DNA from 2 places in the Lysinibacillus sp. Ag94 genome. Region 2 is predicted to be linked to the other one. Evidence: predicted binding sites of a transcription regulator. Region 2 holds the regulator's gene; the other holds the start of a gene.

Region 1 (10,792 bases), 2.1 Mb from region 2:
CTAGCTCTACTAATGCTTCCGCAGAACGACGACGTAACTCCTCGAATTCTCCCCCTTGAATAATTCCGAATAGCCCTTGGTCTTCTGGACGTTTATGTGCCTCTTTACAACGTTTAGCCCAACGAGTTGTACGGTCTACTGATTGCAGCATATAGTCATATGTCGCAGGGTAAGGCGGACATTCATCAAAAGCCATCATAATATCTGAGCCTAAATCATTTTGAATTTCCATCGCCTTTTCTGGGCTTAAAAACAATTTGTCCCCATTCAAATGATTGCGGAAATGAACTCCTTCTTCTTCGATTTTACGGAATTGACTAAGTGAGAACACTTGGAAACCACCTGAATCTGTTAAAATCGGGCGATCCCAGTTCATAAATTTATGCAAGCCACCCGCTTCTTTAACAATATCATTACCTGGTCGTAGCCATAAATGATACGTATTTGACAGAATAATACCTGCATTCATGTCCTTTAATTCCTCAGGTGACATTGTTTTAACAGTTGCTTGTGTACCAACAGGCATAAAAGCTGGCGTTTCAAAAGAGCCATGTGGTGTATGCACGATGCCAAGGCGTGCTCCTGTTTGCTTACAAGTATGAAGTAGCTCATAACGAATTGCTGGTTGTGTCATATTATAAAAATTCCTCTCTTATCTAAAGTAAAAACAGTACTCCGATTTTTTCTTTATTCTCCCTTTGGACGAATAAACATAGCATCACCAAAGCTAAAGAAACGATACTTTTCTTCTACAGCTTGATGATATGCACTTAAAATGGTTTCTCTTGTTGCAAGCGTACTAACAAGCATTACAAGGGTAGACTTTGGTAAATGGAAGTTTGTGATGAGACCATCTACAATAGTAAATTCATATCCCGGATAAATGAAAATAGACGTCCAACCTTGTTCTGCTCGCACTTCGCCTTTATATTTAGAGCCGATAGTTTCTAGTGTACGCGTAGAGGTAGTACCAACAGCAATCACTTTTCCACCATTACTTTTTACTCGATTTATGATAGATGCGGTTTCTTCCGTTACACTATAAAATTCAGCATGCATTTCGTGATTTTCAATTGAATCTACGCTTACAGGACGGAAAGTTCCAAGTCCCACATGTAAAGTGATAAATACAACTTCGACCCCTTTTGCTTTTACTTGCTCTAATAATTCTTCTGTAAAATGCAAGCCTGCAGTTGGTGCTGCAGCTGAGCCACGCTCTTTTGCATAAACGGTTTGGTAACGATCCTTGTCCTCTAATTTTTCACGAATATATGGAGGTAGTGGCATCTCACCAAGTTGCTCTAAAATCTCATAAAAAATCCCATTATATTTAAACTCAAATGTACGCCCACCATGCTCAAGCTCTCCTGTACAAGTAGCTGTCAGTAAGCCATCTCCAAATGTTACAACTGTGCCGACTTTTACACGTTTGGCTGGTTTAACAAGTGTTTCCCATTCATCCGTACCTGCCATTTGCTTTAATAGCAGTACTTCTATATGAGCACCCGTTTCCTCTTTAACACCCATTAAACGCGCTGGTAAGACCCTTGTATCATTTAACACAAGGCAGTCTCCTGCTTGTAGTTCATCTAAAATATGAGCAAAATGATGATGCTCTACATTTTTCGAGCCTGGCGTCACTACCATTAAACGACTAGCTGTACGGTCCAAAAGTGGTGTTTGTGCAATAAGCTCTTCTGGCAATTCAAAATCAAAATCTTCTACACGCATGAAAATACTTCCTTCTTCTAGGTTTGTTGGGGATATTCATATCCAAAATGTTCGTAGGCTGAATGTGTTGCCACACGTCCACGTGGCGTACGCTGTATAAAGCCAATTTGCATCAAATATGGCTCATACACATCTTCTATCGTTACTCGTTCCTCGCCTATAGATGCTGCCAGCGTATCTAAGCCTACAGGGCCACCACGGAAGCGCTCAATCATATTGGTCACAAGTTTATGATCAATATGGTCAAGCCCTCTAGGATCGACTTGTAATAGCTCGAGCGCTTGCTTAGCAAGTCCCTCCGTTATCATACCATCTCCGAGCACCTGTGCATAATCTCGCACTCGTTTTAGCAAACGGTTAGCAATACGGGGTGTACCACGTGAGCGTGTCGCCATTTCAAGTGCTGCTACTTGCTCAATCTCAACATCAAATAAATGCGCACTACGTACAACAATTTCTGCAAGTGACGTATTATCATAATACTCTAACCTCAACAACACGCCAAAGCGATCTCTTAAAGGTGCTGATAATGCGCCAGCTCTTGTTGTTGCACCGACGAGTGTAAATGGTGGTAAATCAAGTCGAACAGAACGCGCTTCGGGGCCTTTACCAACGACAATATCTAAACAAAAATCCTCCATCGCAGGATAAAGCACCTCTTCTATAGCACGAGGCAGGCGATGAATTTCATCGATAAATAGCACGTCCCCTGGTTCCAGTGAGCTTAAAATAGCTGCTAAATCTCCAGGACGTTCGATCGCAGGGCCGCTAGTCATGCGCACATTGACATTCATTTCATTAGCAATAACAGCAGCTAATGTAGTTTTACCAAGTCCAGGCGGTCCATATAGCAGCACATGATCTAAACTTTCCTGACGAAGCTTTGCTGCTTCAATGAAAATTTGTAAATTCTCCTTGACCTTATGTTGACCAATATATTGTGCTAATCTTTGTGGCCGTAAAGATAATTCAAACTGTTCATCATAGCTACCTGCCTCACTAGCAATCATACGTTCAGGCATGTACTTCCCCCCCTTTCACTATTTTAACTTTAATAGCAATTGTAAAGCTTGTTTCATAAATGCATCTGTTGTTTCAAGCTTGTCGTTTTCTTCGAGCTGTGGACGTATTTTTTCTAATTCTTTTTCAGAATAACCAAGTGCCATTAAGGCAAGAATAGCTTCTTCAAGCTCATGTTTATATGGATTCACACCAAATAACGGTAGCTCATCTTCTGTACTTGGTAGCTCGATAGTCTCCAACAATCCGCCAAGTTTACCTTTTAAATCTAAAATCATTTGACGTGCCGTTTTCTTACCCACACCAGGAAACTTTACTAAAAATGATTCATCTTCTCGTTCAATGGCACTGATAACCTGTTGCGGGTTCCCAGTAGCTAAAATAGCAAGTGCACCCTTCGGTCCAATTCCTGACACTAAAATAAGTTTACGAAACAGTTCTCGCTGATCTAAATTTGGAAAGCCATATAACACTTGTGCATCCTCACGTACATGCAAGTGAACAAAAATTTGTTGTTCAAGAGCCGATGTCCGGAACGCAAATGGATTTGGTGTATTTAGCTGCCAGCCAATCCCTTGTTGCTCAAGGACGATATACTCAGGAGTTATACGCTTTACTTGTCCTTTTAAATAATCATACATTCTATATTCCCTCACAATCATCGTCTTCGATTATAGCATATTACGAACGAATGCTCGACTATAAGAAATAACACAAGTAGTCGTTCACATAACAAAAATGACCGCCAAAAGACGGTCATTTCTTTATCATTTTATCAATATCGTACCACAGTTTTGGCCAATATGTGAGAGCCCGTTTTGTAAATGGCACTAAATAATCTAAAAATAACAGTTGTTGATTTAATGGTAAATCCACTGCAAAAAGCCATTCACGTAATAGCTCATTTGGATATTTTAAACGATGTAGCTTTTTTTTATCTAATCGTTTCAACTCTGGTAGCTCAGCAAATATTTTACCAAGGTCATAATCTACGGCAGGCAATACACGATGTAACCATAAAATATATTCATCATCTGCTTCCCCAAGGTGAGCCAAATCAAAATCAATTAAACGTAATTCCCCATCTGAGCACCATAAAAAATTATGATGGACGACATCTCCATGTAAAAGCGTTATTTCTTTTTCGGGTACATCTTCCTGAGCGATTAGCTGTAACGATTTCTCACTATAATGTAAAATTTGATTGATTTCTTCTTTTGTTAAAAATGCACGAAATTCATTCCGTCTGCTTTTAAAACGCATATGACGCATTTGCCATTTTAAAAGCTGTGAATAGGTGTGCAAACCTGGCACTCGCTGCCAAGCAATTTTTTTATGTGTATCATGTAATGTATTTAAGAGTTTTAGTGATTCCTTCCGATCCTTTAGATGTGCAAAATTAGCACTATGACTTCCTTCTTGCCAATCTTGCACGATTAAATACTCATCTTCACTTTTCATTAAAGGTAAGATTAGCGAGGGCTCCAAATGTCCAAGTCGTCGATGTATAACCCTTACCTTTTCCGCTATTTCTATCTGCTTTGCTCGTTTCACAAAATAATTTTTAGATTGATATTTATACTTCCAAATATTAGGCTTTACTTCTTCAATGATATACGCTTTTTCACCATCGATAAGGCGTCATCCCGCCTGGAGAAAAATGCGGTGACATCCATGGTCCTACCGAAGAATGTGGCATATGGCAATGTGATGGACATGGCATTGGGCATGGTGGTGGACATGGCGGTGGACAGTAACATTGGTCCATTTGCCACGTCGGCATCATGGCTGGTTGAGCATGACAACCACATGGCTGTTCCATTTCCGGCATTTGCTGATATTCAGGGCTCATAGGGAAGAATGGAGATGTACTAGATTCTAAGAAATCTCCCGCCCCAGCAACTTTTTCGCATCCCGTTTCACATGATGGTTGCTCTGGCATTGTATACGCCTCAACTTGCGGTTCCATTGGGATTGGCATCGGCATTGGCATCGGCCAATACATATGATGATGCACTGGCTGATGGCAGCTTGCACAATGTGGTACTGCAGGCATTTGCGGCATGATAAAAATCGGTTGCGGCATTGGTGCTGGTGGTGGTGCCTCCGGTTGGGCTACGGGCTGTGGTTGTATTTGAATTGGAGAAACATTTTGCTCTACACTTGGCATGACAACGTTTTGATTCCAGCTAAGCTCAACAGGCGCTGGCTGAGGCATCGGCATTGGCATTGGATAAGGAATTGGAATCATCTGTGGTTCTGGCATTGGTGGCGGTGGTACAATAATTGGTGGTGGCGTTGGTCTTTGCACCTCTTTTTCTTTAACATGCCTTGTAGGTGACTCCTTGTGCATATGCTCTTTGTGCATGTGCTCCTTATGCCCCTCCCTATGGGATTCTCTCTGGCCTTCCCTATGTCCCCCCTCTCTATGTCCTTCTCTATGTCCTTCCCTATGCATTCCCCAATCCGTTTCTCGATGATGTTCTCTATGTGGTTCTTTGTGTATTTTTTCAGGTAGGATAATTTCCATGCCCGGTACAATATAATCTGGATTAGCAAGATGGGCATTCAGCCGCTTTAAATCTTCAAACGAAACTCCGTACTCTTTCGCAATCTTCCACAACGTGTCTCCCTTTTGGACAATATGAATACGCAATTTTTTCCTCCCTTCCTCTCTTCGTATCATATGTTCAATGTTTCATTTGGATACAAAAATTTCACGCAGTTGGAAATGCTTCATGGTACACTAGTTTTAAGGAAAACTGCTTCCTTTATTACAAGCAGAGGTGATCTCTTATGAAAAAAATGTTAGGCGAAGAACGCCGACTGCAACTCCTAGCACAACTAAAAAAAAGCGCAGCACCTATAACAGGGACGGACCTAGCTAAATTCGCTAATGTTTCTAGACAAGTCATTGTCAATGATATGACATTATTAAAGGCTAGAAATGAACCTATTATTGCAACTAGCCAAGGATATCTTTATATGCATCAGGAACAATTACAGCAAACTGTTGAACGTACAATTCCTTGCTTCCACACTGCCGAGGATGCAGAAGATGAACTTATTACAATAGTTGATTGCGGTGGTACAGTAAAAAACGTTATTGTTGAACACCCAATTTATGGGGAAATTACCGCATCCATTATGGTTTCTAACCGTCATGAGGTAAAACAATTTATTCAACGCGTCAATGAAACACAGGCAAGCTATTTATCCGAGCTTACAGGTGGTACACATCTTCATGTTATTTCTGCTCCTTCTGTTGACATTTTAGATTTAATTGAACTTACTTTACAAAAAAAGGGTTACTTAGTTGTAGATCAATAATTTAACAAACTTTCCTTAGCTGCTAGCTTTCACAAAGACTAGCAGCTTATTGCATTAAATGATTTACTTGAGCTCTCCTTTACAGATTTCAACAAAAAGAGCTATCCACTTTACTTGGATAGCTTAAAAGTTAGAGAAATCTTTTTCGTTGTGAAGATGTCGGCATTAAACATGCTTCTTTTCGTCCAAAAAGACGATATCTATTTTTAGCAAATAATCGATACATTTTATTTCGTATAGATGGAGGAATTATGATGAAAATACAAAAAACAGGCCAAAAACTATCTAATCTCCTACAGATTTTAAGTGCTGCTGTGGATTCAAAATATACCTTTCCCTGTTCGATTAATAGGACACTATCAATATTTTCTGGTACTTTATATTGTGCAAGTAATGCCTGCCCAGCTTCACTTTGGATGGACGCAAATTGAAAATACTCTGCTTGATCATATTTGATAATAAATTGCACACTACTATCACAAAAATTGCAAACTCCGTCAAACAAAATAATGCCCCCCACAATGATCCCTCCTAGCCACTGTTATTACTCGTCCGATGTTAGATAAGTAAAGTATGTACCAAGTGACTTCACCTTGCAACCAAGTGCAGCTAGTTCTTCCATAGCACCACGCATCATAGGCTCCTTCTCATCTGCTAATACATCAATCATAAAGAAATAATCACCTAAGCCTGTTTTTAATGGTCGTGATTCGATTTTACTTAAATTTAATTGTCGCCATGCAAATACTGATAATACTTGATGCAATGCCCCTGAACGGTCCGTTGGCAATGTAATCATGAAGGTTGTCTTCGCCTGTCCATCAGATAATTCTTGCGGCAATCGTCTATTTTGTTTTGATAACACGAAGAAGCGTGTATGGTTAAAATGGAAATCATGAATATCAGGTTGAACGATTTCTAAGCCATATTTAACTGCTGCCGCAGCATTTCCAACTGCCGCAATGCACTCGTTTGGATTTTCAGATACAAATTTTGCAGCTGCTGCTGTAGATGTCGTTTGATGTAACGGAACATGGCTGAAACGATAAAATAAGTATTTATGACATTGGGCTAGAGCATGTGGATGTGAATAAACACCTGTAATCGATTCCCAATTGTCCTTTTGCGCTTTATTGACCATTAAATGCTGCTGTATTTTCAATAGAAGCTCACCTGTAACATATAGGGTCGCCTCATGGAATAAATAATCAAGCGTTAGCGATACAGATCCTTCTAAAGCATTTTCTAGTGGTACAACCGCTAAATCTACTTTCCCCTCAGCTACTGCCTCAATACATTCTGGAATTGTAGAACAAGGGACAAGCCACTCATTCGGAAAAGTTGCCTTTGTTGCTAAGTATGTAAATGATGCTTCTGGTCCTAAATAGCCAATCCGTTTTTCCCATTGTTGTTCTGTCATTACATTTACCTCCTTCACTACAACTTGTAGCTTTATGATTTTATATTAAAGTGGCCCATCACCATGACGTGGCGTTCGATGAGCCGCTTTGCTCGCTCCAGAATGTCATCTGTCACGCTGATCCCCAAGGAGTCGCATAGTCGGAACGAACAACGTTCTAACAAATAGTATCCTCAGCTTTTTGATAATGAGCTTCTTAAATTTAACTAATGATTCGGAATTTTACATCTATAAAAACCTTTTATATTTTTCCATCAAATGTTAGATGGAGACAGAATATGAGGCTTTCCTATATACTAAGCAATTGCCTTTTGTATGATAGATTTTGTGATAGTGTTTTATCTTTTGTAATAGAATAAGGAGCTGTCCCATGAAGCGATTCACTACACCACATGGGACTGCCCCTTTTGAGTTTACTTACATTCTGTCAAAAATTCAAGCTTGCTTTTAGTTACAATGCACCAGAACTAATTACTTCCGCTGACTCTACAAAATCTAAACGTTTGAGTTGCTGTATTAAATCATCAAGCTCACATGTCATACTAGTTACATCTAATGACAATGTAACATTAGCACGTCCTTGGATCGGTATTGTTTGATGAATAGTCAGTACATTACAATGCGTAATTGTCACCGTTTCTAAAAGCTTTGCAAGTGTTCCTTTACGGTCCTGAAGCTGTAAAAAGACTGTTAAAATGCGTTCCTGCACAATTGAGTGAAAAGGAAATACAGCATCACGATATTTGTAAAACGCACTACGCGATAAATCCACCTGCTTTACCGCATCCCAAATGGAAGATACCGAACCACTTGAAAGTAAGTGTTTCGCCTCCAAAGTTTTTTGCATAGCATCCGTTAAAACATCTTCACGAACTAAATAATATCGCTGATTCGCAACATTCTTCATACGCGCTTCCCCCTAAAACTCTTGTCTTAATCGACAAATTCAAATTCAAACTCTTGCAGACGAACTATGTCGCCATCTTGCGCTCCGCGTTCGCGTAAGGCTTCATCCACACCCATTGCACGCAATTGACGAGCAAAACGTCGAATACCATCTTCACGGCTAAAGTCAGTCATTTTAAATAGGCGTTCAATTGCATAACCACTGATGATAAATGTACCATCATCATCACGAGTAATTTCGAAATCTTCACCTTTTGCTTCGTGTTTATACATTACCGTTGCTTCAGATTGCTCTTCTAAATCATCATATAGAGGGAATTCAGGCGTTACTTCAAGTAAATCTGCAATAGCAAATAGTAACTCTTTTAAACCTTGACGTGATACTGCTGAAATTGGGAAAATTTGAACGTCTTCTCCTACTTTTTTGCGGAATTCCTCTAAGTTTTCTTCTGCTTCTGGCATATCCATTTTGTTGGCAACGATAATTTGAGGACGCTCTGTTAAACGAAGATTATATTGCTTTAGCTCTTCGTTTATCGTTAAATAATCCTCGTATGGATCTCGGCCTTCCATTCCTGACATATCAATAACATGGACAATAACACGTGTACGTTCAATATGTCGTAAAAATTGATGACCTAGTCCTACCCCTTGGTGTGCTCCTTCAATAAGACCAGGTAAATCTGCCATCGCAAAGCTTCGATGATCATCTGTTTCAATCATCCCTAAATTAGGGACAATGGTTGTAAAATGATAGGCACCAATTTTCGGCTTCGCAGCAGAAACAACAGATAAAAGCGTTGATTTCCCAACACTTGGGAAACCTACTAGTCCTACATCTGCTAAAACTTTTAACTCTAATATAACATTTAATTCTTGTCCTGGCTCACCTTTTTCAGAAAGTTCTGGCGCTGGGTTTGCCGGTGTTGCGAAGCGTGAATTTCCACGTCCGCCTCGGCCAGCTTTTGCGATAATCGCTTGTTGACCATGTTCAACTAAATCGGCAATAACCGCGCCTGTTTCTTCGTTCATTACGACTGTGCCCGGCGGTACTTTAACGATTAAATCGTCTGCACGTTTACCATGCATTCCTTTACTCATACCATGCTCACCACGGTCTGCCTTAAAATGGCGTTTATAGCGGAAATCCATCAAAGTTCGTAAGCCCTCTTCAACTTCAAATACTACGTTACCACCATGTCCGCCGTCACCACCAGCTGGACCACCATTCGGTACATATTTTTCTCGGCGGAAGGCAACCATTCCGTCCCCGCCGTCGCCACCTTTTACATAAATCTTAACGTGATCGACAAACATTTAGTTCACTCCCTATTTGCTTTCAAGACATATTGCCAGCACGAATTCGTCTGTTCAATTGTTTGAATGTCTAATTGTTTCAAACCTTTTTCGGTAAATGCATCAGCACTCCAAAGCCCATTTAGCGTGAATGTCACGGCAAATGTATGTTCGTCAACACGTACATCGAGCGCTAAACTCTGCTCTGTAAATGGATCTAATGTATCATAAACATGCATAACTGTTTTGTTTAAGTAATCTACAACTTCCGAATCAATAGTATTTGTAACAGGCTTTTTTATGTCCCCGCTTAACTTCATTTGTAATGAAGGATAGCGCCAGCCTCCTGTTTGCAGCCATTCTATTGTTCGTGGTAATTGTAGACGATTAAGGATAGAAAGTACTTGTAATTGCTCTGAATACTCTTGAATAAGTTTTTTCGATTCATCAATTCTACCTAAATCTAAATTCATGCGAATAAGCTGAAGCTGATTCACATAATCATGATTTGCAAAACGTAATACTTCACTAATGGTTAGTGATTGATTGTTCATCCCATTCACTCCAATAAAGTTATCTTTACTAGTATAACAAGTTTTGCTGTATTTTTCCCTTAATTCTTCATTCAATTATTCCGAGGTATAATTACATCCGGAATCGGCTTTGTGCTTTGGTCTGAAGATGTGTGTTATGCGAAAGCGTGTTGCTAACGTAGCATCAGCAGCACGATAGTAATCACTCAGTCGTGTGTTGCTGTCGCTACAGAAATAATTGCTGAAAGAAGTTGTATTTTAGCCAAAAAAAGGACTGCAATAAATGCAGTCCTCCGCTTTATGTTATCTTTTTAAAAGATTAAGCTTCTTGTGATGCTGGGTATACAGATACTTGTTTGCGATCGCGACCTAAGCGTTCGAATTTAACAACGCCGTCAACTTTAGCAAATAGTGTATCGTCACCACCACGACCTACGTTTGTACCTGGGTAAATTTTTGTACCGCGTTGACGGTAAAGAATTGAACCACCAGTTACGAATTGGCCATCAGCACGTTTAGCACCAAGGCGTTTTGACTCAGAGTCACGTCCGTTTTT
Region 2 (10,792 bases):
GTACGTATGGCGACGGGCTGCCAAATCGAAACGAGTATTGCAGCTAAGGATGACTTATATCGAACACTAACGAAATACTATGATTTACAAGAGTCTATGGAAGCCGCATTGCTCGACATTGGCGCGACAGTTGCTGAAACACAGGAAGAAATTGAACGAGAGGATTCTCCGATTGTTCGGCTAGTTAATCAAATAATTGCTAACGGAGTTGCCCAACGAGCGAGTGATATCCACTTTGACCCACAGGAGACGGAGTTAAGGGTTCGATATCGAGTGGATGGCGTTTTGAGAACAGAGCGCTCTTTACCAAAACATATGCAAAATATAGTATTAGCACGTATTAAAATTATGGGGAATTTAAATATTACCGAAAATCGAATTCCTCAAGATGGACGTATTAAAACGAATGTTAATTTTAGGCCAGTAGATATTCGACTTTCGACACTGCCAACTGTTTACGGAGAAAAAGTAGTAATGCGAATTTTAGACTTAAGCAGTGTTGCCAATTCTATTGACAAGCTTGGTTTTACAGCGCAAAACGAGGCCCTTTTCCGAAACATGATTGCCAATCCGAATGGGATTCTGCTCATTACCGGTCCTACGGGATCAGGGAAATCATCAACATTATATGCTGCCTTAACTAACTTGAATGAAGAGGGTGTCAATATTATTACAGTTGAGGACCCGGTTGAATATCAGCTCGATGGCATAAACCAAATTCAAGTGAAAGAAGAAGTAGGCTTAACTTTTGCCACTGGATTACGTTCAATATTACGCCAAGACCCAGATATTGTAATGATAGGTGAAGTTAGGGATTTTGAAACGGCCCAAATAGCAGTACGTGCCTCGTTAACAGGGCATTTAGTGTTAAGTACGTTACATACAAATAGTGCAGTGGAATCGATTTCTCGACTTCAAGATATGGGGGTAGAGCCGTTTTTATTATCCTCCTCACTTGTAGGAATTATGGCACAGCGTTTAGTACGACGAATTTGTCGTGATTGTGGAGAGGACTATACTTTTACGAACCATGAATTAGAAATAATGCGTAATAACGGCATTGAAGGTTTCACACATGGTAGACGCGGAAGAGGCTGCCCTTCGTGTAATCAAACCGGGTATCGTGGACGGATGGCTATTCATGAAATTTTACCAATCGACCGCAATATTAAAGAAATGATTTTAAGTCGAAGTAGCGATAGTGTGATCCGCGATTATATGAAACAAGAAGGCTATTACACATTACTAGTAGATGGGTTGTTAAAAGTAGTAGAAGGACTAACAACTACTTCAGAAGTATTGCGTGTAGCAAATGTAGATTAGGAGGTGAATGTTCATGACAACATGTAGAAATATTGATGAGCTATTAACACGCGCATTTGAAGAAAAAGCGTCTGACCTCCATTTAACAAAAGGAATCCCGCCGGTTTATCGTATCCATGGGCAACTAGAACATTATGGGAGTGAACTACTAACTTCTGAAGAATTACAGACAATGGTGAAAGCTATTTTACCAGAACATAAATTACAAGAATTTCATGATAAAGGGGAAACTGATTTTAACTATTCATTGCCCGGGAAATGTCGCTTTCGTGTAAATGCGTATCATCAACGCAATGAAGTGACAATAGCAGCCCGTTTAATTGAAGCGAAAATTCCTTCCATTGAATCGTTAAATATGCCACAAGTACTGTATCAATTAGCAGAAAAACCACAGGGACTTATTTTAGTAACTGGGCCAACCGGTTCGGGAAAATCTACAACACTTGCGGCAATGATTGATCATATTAATGAAACAAAGTCAAAGCATATTATCACGCTTGAGGACCCGATTGAATATTTACATACACACAAAAAATCCATTATTAATCAACGTGAAGTAGGTGTTGATACGCAGAGCTTTGCCAATGGTTTGCGTGCTGCGCTTCGTCAGGACCCTGACATTATTTTAGTAGGCGAGATGCGAGACTACGAAACGATTTCAACAGCCATTACAGCGGCAGAAACGGGCCATTTAGTGATGGCGACATTACATACAAGTAGTGCTCCGACTACGATTGATCGTATTATAGATGTTTTTCCACCACATCAGCAGGGACAAATTCGTGTACAACTAGCCAATGTTTTAGTGGGCATTGTTTCACAGCGTTTATTTGTACGTAAGGACGCTAAGGGACGTATTGCTGCAACTGAAATATTAGTACAAGCACCATCTATTTCAAATTTAATTCGAAATGAAAAAGTTCACCAAATTCCTACTGTTATGCAGACGAGTAAAGCTTTAGGCATGCATACTTTGGAATCTTCTATGCAGCAGCTAATAGCAATGGGGAAAATTTCTTTGGAGGAAGCAAGGCCATATATGAATGCGGGGGATTATAATTGACCGTTTTTCGATATAGTGGACGCACAAAAACAGGTGCACACAAAAAAGGAATTATTGACGCGACTAACAAAAAAGTAGCACTAGAAAAATTACGAGCACAAGGCATTAATGCTCGTGAGCTGGAAGAGTCTAAAAGCATTTTGCACAAAGACTTAAACATTGGCGGTAAAGTGAAGCACCAGGATTTCGTCATTTACTGTCGTCAATATGCAACACTAATCCGTGCTGGCGTTTCAATTGTAGAGGCAACACATATTTTAAGTGGTCAAACGAAAAGTAAAGCCTTGAAAAAAGCATTAGAACAAGTGGAAGAGGATATACGCGGGGGGTCAGCGTTTTCAGACGCAGCGGCCAAACACCCAAAGGTTTTTCCGGTCATGTTTGTAAATATGATGCGCTCAGGTGAGGCAACTGGGAATATCGATGAGACTTTAGAGCGTTTAGCAGGGACACTGGAAAAACAATTTAAAATTAAGAAGAAAGTACAATCGGCATTGGCATATCCGGCTATTTTATCGGTACTGACAATCGCTGTTGGGATGTTTTTAATGGTATTTATCGTGCCGACGTTTATGGCTACTTTTAAAGAAATGGACATAGAAATGCCGATCTTAACTGTCGTTGTTGTCAGTATTTCGGATTGGTTAATAGCATACTGGTATTTTGCAATTGGGATTTTCTTATTATCGATTCTTCTATTTAGATTTTTCTATAAAAATAATAAGCAATTTCATTACAATGTGAATTATGCATTATTAAGAATTCCTGTATTTGGTATTTTGATGCAAAAAAATGTAATTGCTCGAATGACTAGAACCTTATCTTCTCTATTCAGTAGTTCGGTGCCAATTTTACAGGCACTAACAATTGTCGAAAAGGTTGTAGGGAATCCAGTAGTAGGACAGGTTGTTCTGGAGGCAAGAGATAACCTAGAAAAAGGCGGTACCTTATCTGAGCCATTAGAAAAAAGTTGGCTGTTTCCTCCTTTAGTAACTCAAATGACATCTATCGGAGAAAAAACAGGTTCTCTTGATTATATGCTCGAGAAGATAGCAGATTTCTATGAGGATGAGGTAGATCGCTCCGTTGATACATTAAAATCGCTCGTCGAACCATTGATGATATTAATTTTAGCAGCGGTTGTAGGTGTGATTGTCGCGGCAATTTTCCTACCAATGTTCGCATTATACGAAAATATGTAAGCGTACGAACTTTAAAGGGGGTGGTATAGAAAAGACAGCAGCAGTTGTTGTAGTAGGTGTACATATTTTCGGACTAATCATAACAATTTATAAGGAGGAACACCGATGTTCAAAAAACTCTTAAACAAAAAACTATTAAAAAATCAAAAAGGTTTAACACTAATCGAGCTATTAGCGGTAATCGTCATTCTAGCGATTATTGCGGCGATTGCTATTCCTGCTATTGGGAATATCATTAGTAATTCTAAAGATAAAGCAATTCTTTCAGACGCTGCTGGTGTCCTAGCAGGTGCCAAAATTGCTATAGCTGATGGAGCTTGTGGTGAACCAAGTAGTGCAGGTATTGTTACCTGTGATAAAAAAGTACTAGAAGATGTTTTTGAGGATAAAGAAAAATTAAGTGATGGCGATCAAGTAACATATGAAAAATCAAAATCAGAATATAAAATAACTTATGGTAAATTAGCGAATATTAAAAATGAAACAAAATTTACTACCAAAAATTATGCAGCCAAAAATACTACTATATCTAATAAAGATTTAAATGAAGTTATGAGTAAGTAATTAATCTTTCAAAGAACATCCAATCCATGAATTGGATGTTCAAATGAAAGCTTAATATTATTTGAATTTTGTTATAAAAATCAAAAAGGAGGCATCTTTTCACATGTTTACAAAAAAGAAAAAATCGCATGTGTCGATTGAAATAAAGGATTATATATTGCGTGCGATTGTGGCAAAAGGTGCTGATCCGTCGCAATGGAAAGGCTATGAAATGCCATTAGCACAAGGAATTGTTGAAGGATCTGTTATTCAGGATGAAATGGAATTGTTTGATGTCATGAAAAATGATGTGGCAAAATGGGCTGGTAAAAAGCAAAATGCACGTATTTTTGTACCGGATACTTCCGTTTTATTAAAGAGCTTTGAGCATCCAGATGATATAGAGTGGAATGAATTAAAAGGTTATGTGGAGATGGAGCTTGGTCAGTCCATCCATCTTCCGTTTCAGGATCCTCTTATCGATGTGTATGACCCGGATCCTAATGATGGACAGGCTATGTTATTTGCAGCACCTTCAGAAGAAGTGACGAAAATGATTGGACTTTTACTCGATGCTACATTAGATCCACAAGCAGCAGATATTCGAGCATTGTGTAATATTCGTCTGTTGGAGCATTTGCAGCTAATAAAGGATGATCGAACTTATTTAATAGCGGATTGGTCAATCAATGAATTATCGATAAGTATTTTTTCATTTGGGCAACTGGAGTTTTTACGATACCAATCATTTGATACAGATTTATCGAAATGGGAGCCTAAAGAGATGGAAGAGCATCGTTTTTCGTATCATTTAGAAGCCGAAGATGAATATCGTATGATTCTTACCGATCAAATGCTTGAAATCGATCGTATTATGAATTTTTTTAAGTTTTCCTTACATAAAGGTGAGAAAAGTGTAGATGAGATGATCATTTTAGGAGATAATCCACTACTTTCAACCGTTAAAGAGTTTTTAGAAAATAATTTTTCGATACCGATTATTATGTTAAATGATTCAATCATTCAAAAATCCTTCCCTCAATTTTCAGAGCAATTTGCAAGCTTAATAGGACTTGCATTAAAGGAGGTTAACTGATGGTACCAGACATTAACCTCTTGCCGAATTTGGAAAAGAAGCATTCAACGCCTACTTTAATATATGTAGTATCTATTATTTTTATTGGTATGATAATAGGATATATGATTTTCTTGTTTTTCCAAGCAAAAAGTGATCTTACAAAATTAAATGCGCAGGAAGTAGAGCTTTCATCGCAACGCGAACAACTTCAAATAGAGTTAGATAGTAAGCAAAATGCGAATAAAGGCTCATTGGAGCAATCCGTACAATTTGTGGAAAAAGTATCCTATCCTGTGACACCTTTAATGGATGAAACGCAAGTATTATTACCAGAGCAAACGTATTTAAGGAACTATGTATTTGGTGAGAAAAATGTTGAAATTACGGCTGATTTTGAAACGATGTCAGCTATATCATCTTATTTAGAAAAGCTAACTGCAAGCCCTTATTTCAATGATATACAGGTCGATACTATTTCTAATTTTGATGTTGCTATTGCTATTGAGAACCAAGAGGAAAAAAGTGCTAAGAACAAGTTTAAGGAAGTACCACGTTATTCGGCAACTATTACATTAGGAATTGATTTTAAATTTCTCGCTGGAGGTAGAGAATCATGACAAGTAGTAAAAATTCAACGATTCTTATCTTAACAGCTTTAATTGCAGCCATTTTATTTGCGCTTTATTACTATATAGTAACACCTAAATTAGAAGAAGTGGATGCGAAAGAAAGCTCGAATATCGCGCTTCAACAAGAAGTATCTACAATTCAGGAGCAGATTGCTTTAATTGAAAAGAACGGTAAATCTAATCGTACAAGTAACTTAACATTACGTAAAAAAGTACCTCAAACTCGAGCGATTGACGAAGTAATTCGAAATATTGAAGAGATTGAAGTGGTGACAGGCACGCGGATAGAAGGTATGGACTTTAATAATTATGATTCGCTCGTAATGGAGTCAGCTATTACAGATCCTAACTCGTCAAATACTGAGGAACAGGCTGATACACAGCAATCTGCAGCTGAAGCGGATGAACAAGCTGTTGCTAAAAATGATGAAACACCTGAAGTGAAAGATAAAATACCAACTGCTACTCTCAATAAAGATTCCTTACCGAAGGAATTAAAACTCGTAACATTTGATATTGAAGTTGTCGCATTGGATAATAAAGCTATGGTTGAGTTTATAAAAGAAATTGAAAAAATTGATCGTGTGATGAAAATTGATGCGATCGATTTCACATTAACTGGTGAAGAAGCGAAATTCAAGGAAGACGCTGATACAACCTTAAAAGCAACTATACAAGTAACGACGTTTTATTATGAAGGACAACAATAATCTAGATGGCGCGCATACTTAAGTGTATGGGCGTCTATTAGTATAGGAGGACATAAAAATGGAAATCGCTTATACCATTACAGTTTTACTATTTGGGCTCGTTCTTGGCTCATTTTTTAATGTAGTTGGCTTACGTGTGCCTATGAAGGAGTCCATTGTGCGCCCACCCTCGCATTGTACTTCTTGTAAGAGACAGTTGACGGCGCTTGATTTGGTGCCTGTTTTGTCTTATTTATTTTTAGGTGGAAAATGCCGTAGCTGTGGGCAAAAAATTTCTTGGATTTATCCACTGATGGAACTTATTACAGGCCTATTATTTGCTTTTGCTTATTGGCAATTAGGCTTTAGTGCAGAATTATTTGTGGCGCTATTATTAATTTCATTAGTAGTCATTATTGTTGTATCGGATTTTGCGTATATGCTTATTCCCGATAAGGTGCTATTATTCTTTTTACCATTGCTAGTTTTTGGACGCGTGATCTCTCCGTTGTCTCCTTGGTGGGACAGTATAGTTGGTGCTGTCGTAGGTTTTGGCATATTATATTGTATAGCTGTTCTATCAAGAGGTGGAATGGGTGGTGGCGATATTAAATTATTCTTTTTACTTGGTCTCGTACTCGGGACAATACATACCATTTTGACGCTTTTTGTAGCGGCAGTAATTGGCATGATTGTTGGCATCGTTGTATTAAAGATACGTGGACAGGGAAGGAAAACGCCTATACCATTCGGACCTTCTATTGCTCTCGCAGCTATTATCATCTATTTCTATGGGGATGCGTTGATGAATTGGTATCTTGGGTTTTGGTAAGTAATCATTGACGGATTCTTTCATAGGCAGTGAATGCAAGCTAAAGATCATGGAGGGGATAGGATGAAACCAATTATCGGAATAACGGCTTTTGCGGAGGATGATTTGTCCTCAAGATTAAATGCTGCTTATAGCAAAAGTATAATGGAAGCAGGGGGAGTTCCACTAATAATTCCAATTGGTGTTGAAGAGGATGTAGCACAAATTTTATCGTTGACGGACGGATTATTACTATCCGGTGGCTATGATGTACATCCATTCCTCTTTGACGCAGAACCTACACCTAAATTAGGGAAGGTTCATCCTGAACGAGATGCAGTGGAGCTTGCTTTAATTAATGCAGCCTCTATTCGGAAAATGCCGATTCTTGGAATTTGTCGAGGGCTTCAAATCCTAAATGTTGCATTTGGAGGCACAGTCTATCAGGATATTGAAAGTGAGTATCATAGTAAAAAATTAATAAAGCATGTGCAACAAGCAGCAAGAGGTGTTACAACACATTATGTTAACCTATCACCTGATACATTATTAAAAACGATTATTGAGGAAGAAAAAATTGCTGTGAATTCATTTCATCATCAGGCAATAAACGTAGTAGCAGAAAAGCTGAAAGTGGTAGCAAAATCAAGTGATGGTATCGTTGAAGCGGTAGTGCATGATGATTTACCATTTTGTTTAGCAGTTCAATGGCATCCTGAAGAGTTAGCTATTGCAGGAGATGAAATATCAAAGAAACTATTTGCTGCATTTGTAAAGGCAAGTTTGAAATTTAAGGTAGAGGCATAAACTTTACTAAGATATCCTTGGTGATGAACATGAATACATTGCTAGGTATAAGGAATCCATTTTCAAGTGGGTTCTTTTTTAGTGATTAAAATAACACTCAAAAGATAAGAAAAAGAGGTATATGCCCATTTGTGAACATAATAACCTCCTTTTATACTTTAATATTGAGATACTTTTAATGTACACGACGATATAGACCTACAACATGCCCTAAAATAGAAACTTGATCTACGATAATTGGCTCCATTGTTGAGTTTTCAGGCTGTAAACGAAAATGACTTTTTTCCTTAAAGAAGCGCTTTACAGTTGCTTCATTCTCTTCAGTCATTGCTACGACAATATCACCATTATCAGCTGTTGCTTTTTGTTTAACAATAACTAGATCTCCGTCTAAAATGCCAGCTTCAATCATTGATTCACCCATAATTTCAAGCATAAATAATTGATCTTCACTTGTACCATAAATATCTGGGAGTGGGAAATATTCATCGATATTTTCAACAGCAGTTATTGGAGAACCTGCAGTAACCTTCCCAACTAATGGGACATGAATAACGTGTTGCTTTTGGATAGAATCCTCTGGCTCTAAAATTTCAATAGCACGTGGTTTAGTTGGATCGCGTCGAATCAAGCCTTTTTGTTCTAAACGAGCTAAATGCCCATGAACTGTTGAGCTTGAAGCAAGTCCAACTGCCTCCCCAATCTCACGTACAGATGGTGGATACCCCTTTGCTCGTACTTCTTCTTTAATGAACTCTAATATGGCCTCTTGTCTTTTCGAAACTTTTTTCATAATTGCTCACCTCTTTTTTTAATCATTTTACTAATTAGTAGTATAACAGAATGCGAACACTTAAGCAAACATAGGTTCGAAAAGTGTTTGACAAAAACGTTTGTTCGTATTAATATGAGAACATATATTCCGAACAAACATTCTAGAAAAGGGGTTTTAAACATGAACTGGTTAAAGAAAAATCCACATATTACAACTTTATTAGGAGCTTGTTTGCTTTTTGCGGCATACCTTTTTATAACAGATCCAGGCGATGTAACGTACACAGAAATTGAAATCGCACATGGTGATAGCTTATGGTCGTTAGCCGATCAATACCGTGGTAAAATGAAAACGGATGAATGGATTAAGCTTGTGAAAACAGAAAATGAATTATCGAACGCACAAATTATTGCAGGTAAATCCTTAGTGATTCCAGTAGTGGGTGACCCATCCCCTATAAATTCAATTGAAATTGCGAGAAACGACAAATGAAAATGAATCAACAATCGGCCGTTGTCTATTGCCGTGTGAGTACAGAAAAAGAGACACAAAGTTCCTCGTTAGAGCGTCAGCAGGAGGAGTTGATGCGCTATGCTAAAGAACAGGGCTACGAAGTTAAGCATGTTTTTAAGGACAAGCATAGTGGTTATGATGTGGAACGTGAAGGTTTACTAGAAATGCTTGATTTCATTAAAGAAAAAGAAATAGAAGCATTATTTGTACAGGATGAAACACGCTTAGGACGTGGAAATGCTCGAATGGCAGTATTGCATTTATTGCAGAAAACTGAAACTAATGTTTTTTCTATGCGAGACGAGGGACCTATACAATTAAATGAAATGGATACGATGCTCTTAGAAATTTTAGCAATCGTAGAGGAGTACCAGCGTAGAATCCATAATGCTAAAATACGACGTGGCATGCGTCGTGCCGTTGAAAATGGATATCGCCCTGAAAACAATTTATCTAACCGTGGAAATCCAAATGGTCAAGAACGTAAGGATGTTCCTATAGACGAAATTGTCAACCTACGTAATCGAGGCTTCACCTTTGAGGAAATCGCCATGACACTTAGAGGTTTAGGCTTTGAAGTAAGCAAAGCTACAGTCCATAGGAGATATCGGGAACATCAAGAGGGAAGCGGGCAAAATAAAGTAACGTATTAATCAGTGGGGTTTTTATCGTCCCGCTGATTTTTTAATTTTTAAAGGTTAAGTTCCAAAGTGACGGGTATACCCGATCAACAAATAGAATGAATAGTAAAAAAATAAGAGAAGTAGTGATTTCTACCTCTCTTTAGCGATTTTTTTGTTATGCCCTGTACCAATTTTCATCAAAAGAGAGCTGCAGGGCTTTACCCACAGTAATGCCAAATTGTATAAAACCTTTGCCTCTTGCAGTTATGATGTTGCCGTCTTGTACAACTAAGTCTTCAGAGAGATGACTAAGATCAAAGAAGCCCAGCTTATCCATACCTTCTGGAGATAATCCTACAGTATATTTTTTGTTCTTTAATACGCCTGCTTTTGCTAAAAGAGATGGCGTGCTAGAAATACTTGCAATGATAGCTCCTTTGGCATTTACATGACTAATAAAATCTATTAATTTTTGCTCATGTATTAATAAAGCTATATCCATACACCCTGGTAATATCAAGCTATCGATTTCGTCAAGATTAATATCACTTATTTGTGTATCTGCCATACAGGATAACCCAGATTCCCCTTTAATTTTTTCGCTGTTTAATCCAACAGTTATGACGGTTTATTTCCTTGCATTAATATAGATAATGCTACACTCAATTCATATTCACTAAATTGGGGATACAATAATACTGCGGTCTTTTTCATCTATATTTCTCCTCTAGAAATC

What was found. The regulator LexA, encoded in region 2, represses DNA repair genes until DNA is damaged. The targets are predictions, from matches to a motif close to CGAACATATGTTCG.
Region 1: ruvA (Holliday junction branch migration protein RuvA) is a predicted target of LexA. The motif match lies at 3,436-3,449, and genes of this name have one in related genera.

What each region holds. Positions count from the first base shown of each region.
Region 1 covers NZ_CP096780.1:3,354,273-3,365,064, forward strand. The annotation lists gene tgt (tRNA guanosine(34) transglycosylase Tgt) at 1-634, opposite strand, end outside; gene queA (tRNA preQ1(34) S-adenosylmethionine ribosyltransferase-isomerase QueA) at 688-1,731, opposite strand; gene ruvB (Holliday junction branch migration DNA helicase RuvB) at 1,749-2,753, opposite strand; gene ruvA (Holliday junction branch migration protein RuvA) at 2,772-3,392, opposite strand; gene MY533_RS15555 (phosphotransferase) at 3,508-4,305, opposite strand; gene MY533_RS22240 (LysM peptidoglycan-binding domain-containing protein) at 4,376-5,407, opposite strand; gene MY533_RS15565 (transcription repressor NadR) at 5,548-6,081, shown strand; gene MY533_RS15570 (thiol-disulfide oxidoreductase DCC family protein) at 6,212-6,601, opposite strand; gene pheA (prephenate dehydratase) at 6,626-7,501, opposite strand; gene MY533_RS15580 (ACT domain-containing protein) at 7,953-8,408, opposite strand; gene obgE (GTPase ObgE) at 8,435-9,724, opposite strand; gene MY533_RS15590 (Spo0B domain-containing protein) at 9,730-10,257, opposite strand; gene rpmA (50S ribosomal protein L27) at 10,556-10,792, opposite strand, start outside.
Region 2 covers NZ_CP096780.1:1,222,257-1,233,048, forward strand. The annotation lists gene MY533_RS05395 (GspE/PulE family protein) at 1-1,323, shown strand, start outside; gene MY533_RS05400 (type IV pilus twitching motility protein PilT) at 1,337-2,386, shown strand; gene MY533_RS05405 (type II secretion system F family protein) at 2,383-3,588, shown strand; gene MY533_RS05410 (prepilin-type N-terminal cleavage/methylation domain-containing protein) at 3,694-4,152, shown strand; gene pilM (type IV pilus biogenesis protein PilM) at 4,256-5,227, shown strand; gene MY533_RS05420 (PilN domain-containing protein) at 5,227-5,826, shown strand; gene MY533_RS05425 (potassium transporter) at 5,823-6,548, shown strand; gene MY533_RS05430 (prepilin peptidase) at 6,607-7,359, shown strand; gene MY533_RS05435 (gamma-glutamyl-gamma-aminobutyrate hydrolase family protein) at 7,423-8,145, shown strand; gene lexA (transcriptional repressor LexA) at 8,321-8,938, opposite strand; gene MY533_RS05445 (cell division suppressor protein YneA) at 9,101-9,412, shown strand; gene MY533_RS05450 (YneB family resolvase-like protein) at 9,409-10,086, shown strand; gene MY533_RS05455 (DJ-1/PfpI family protein) at 10,232-10,624, opposite strand.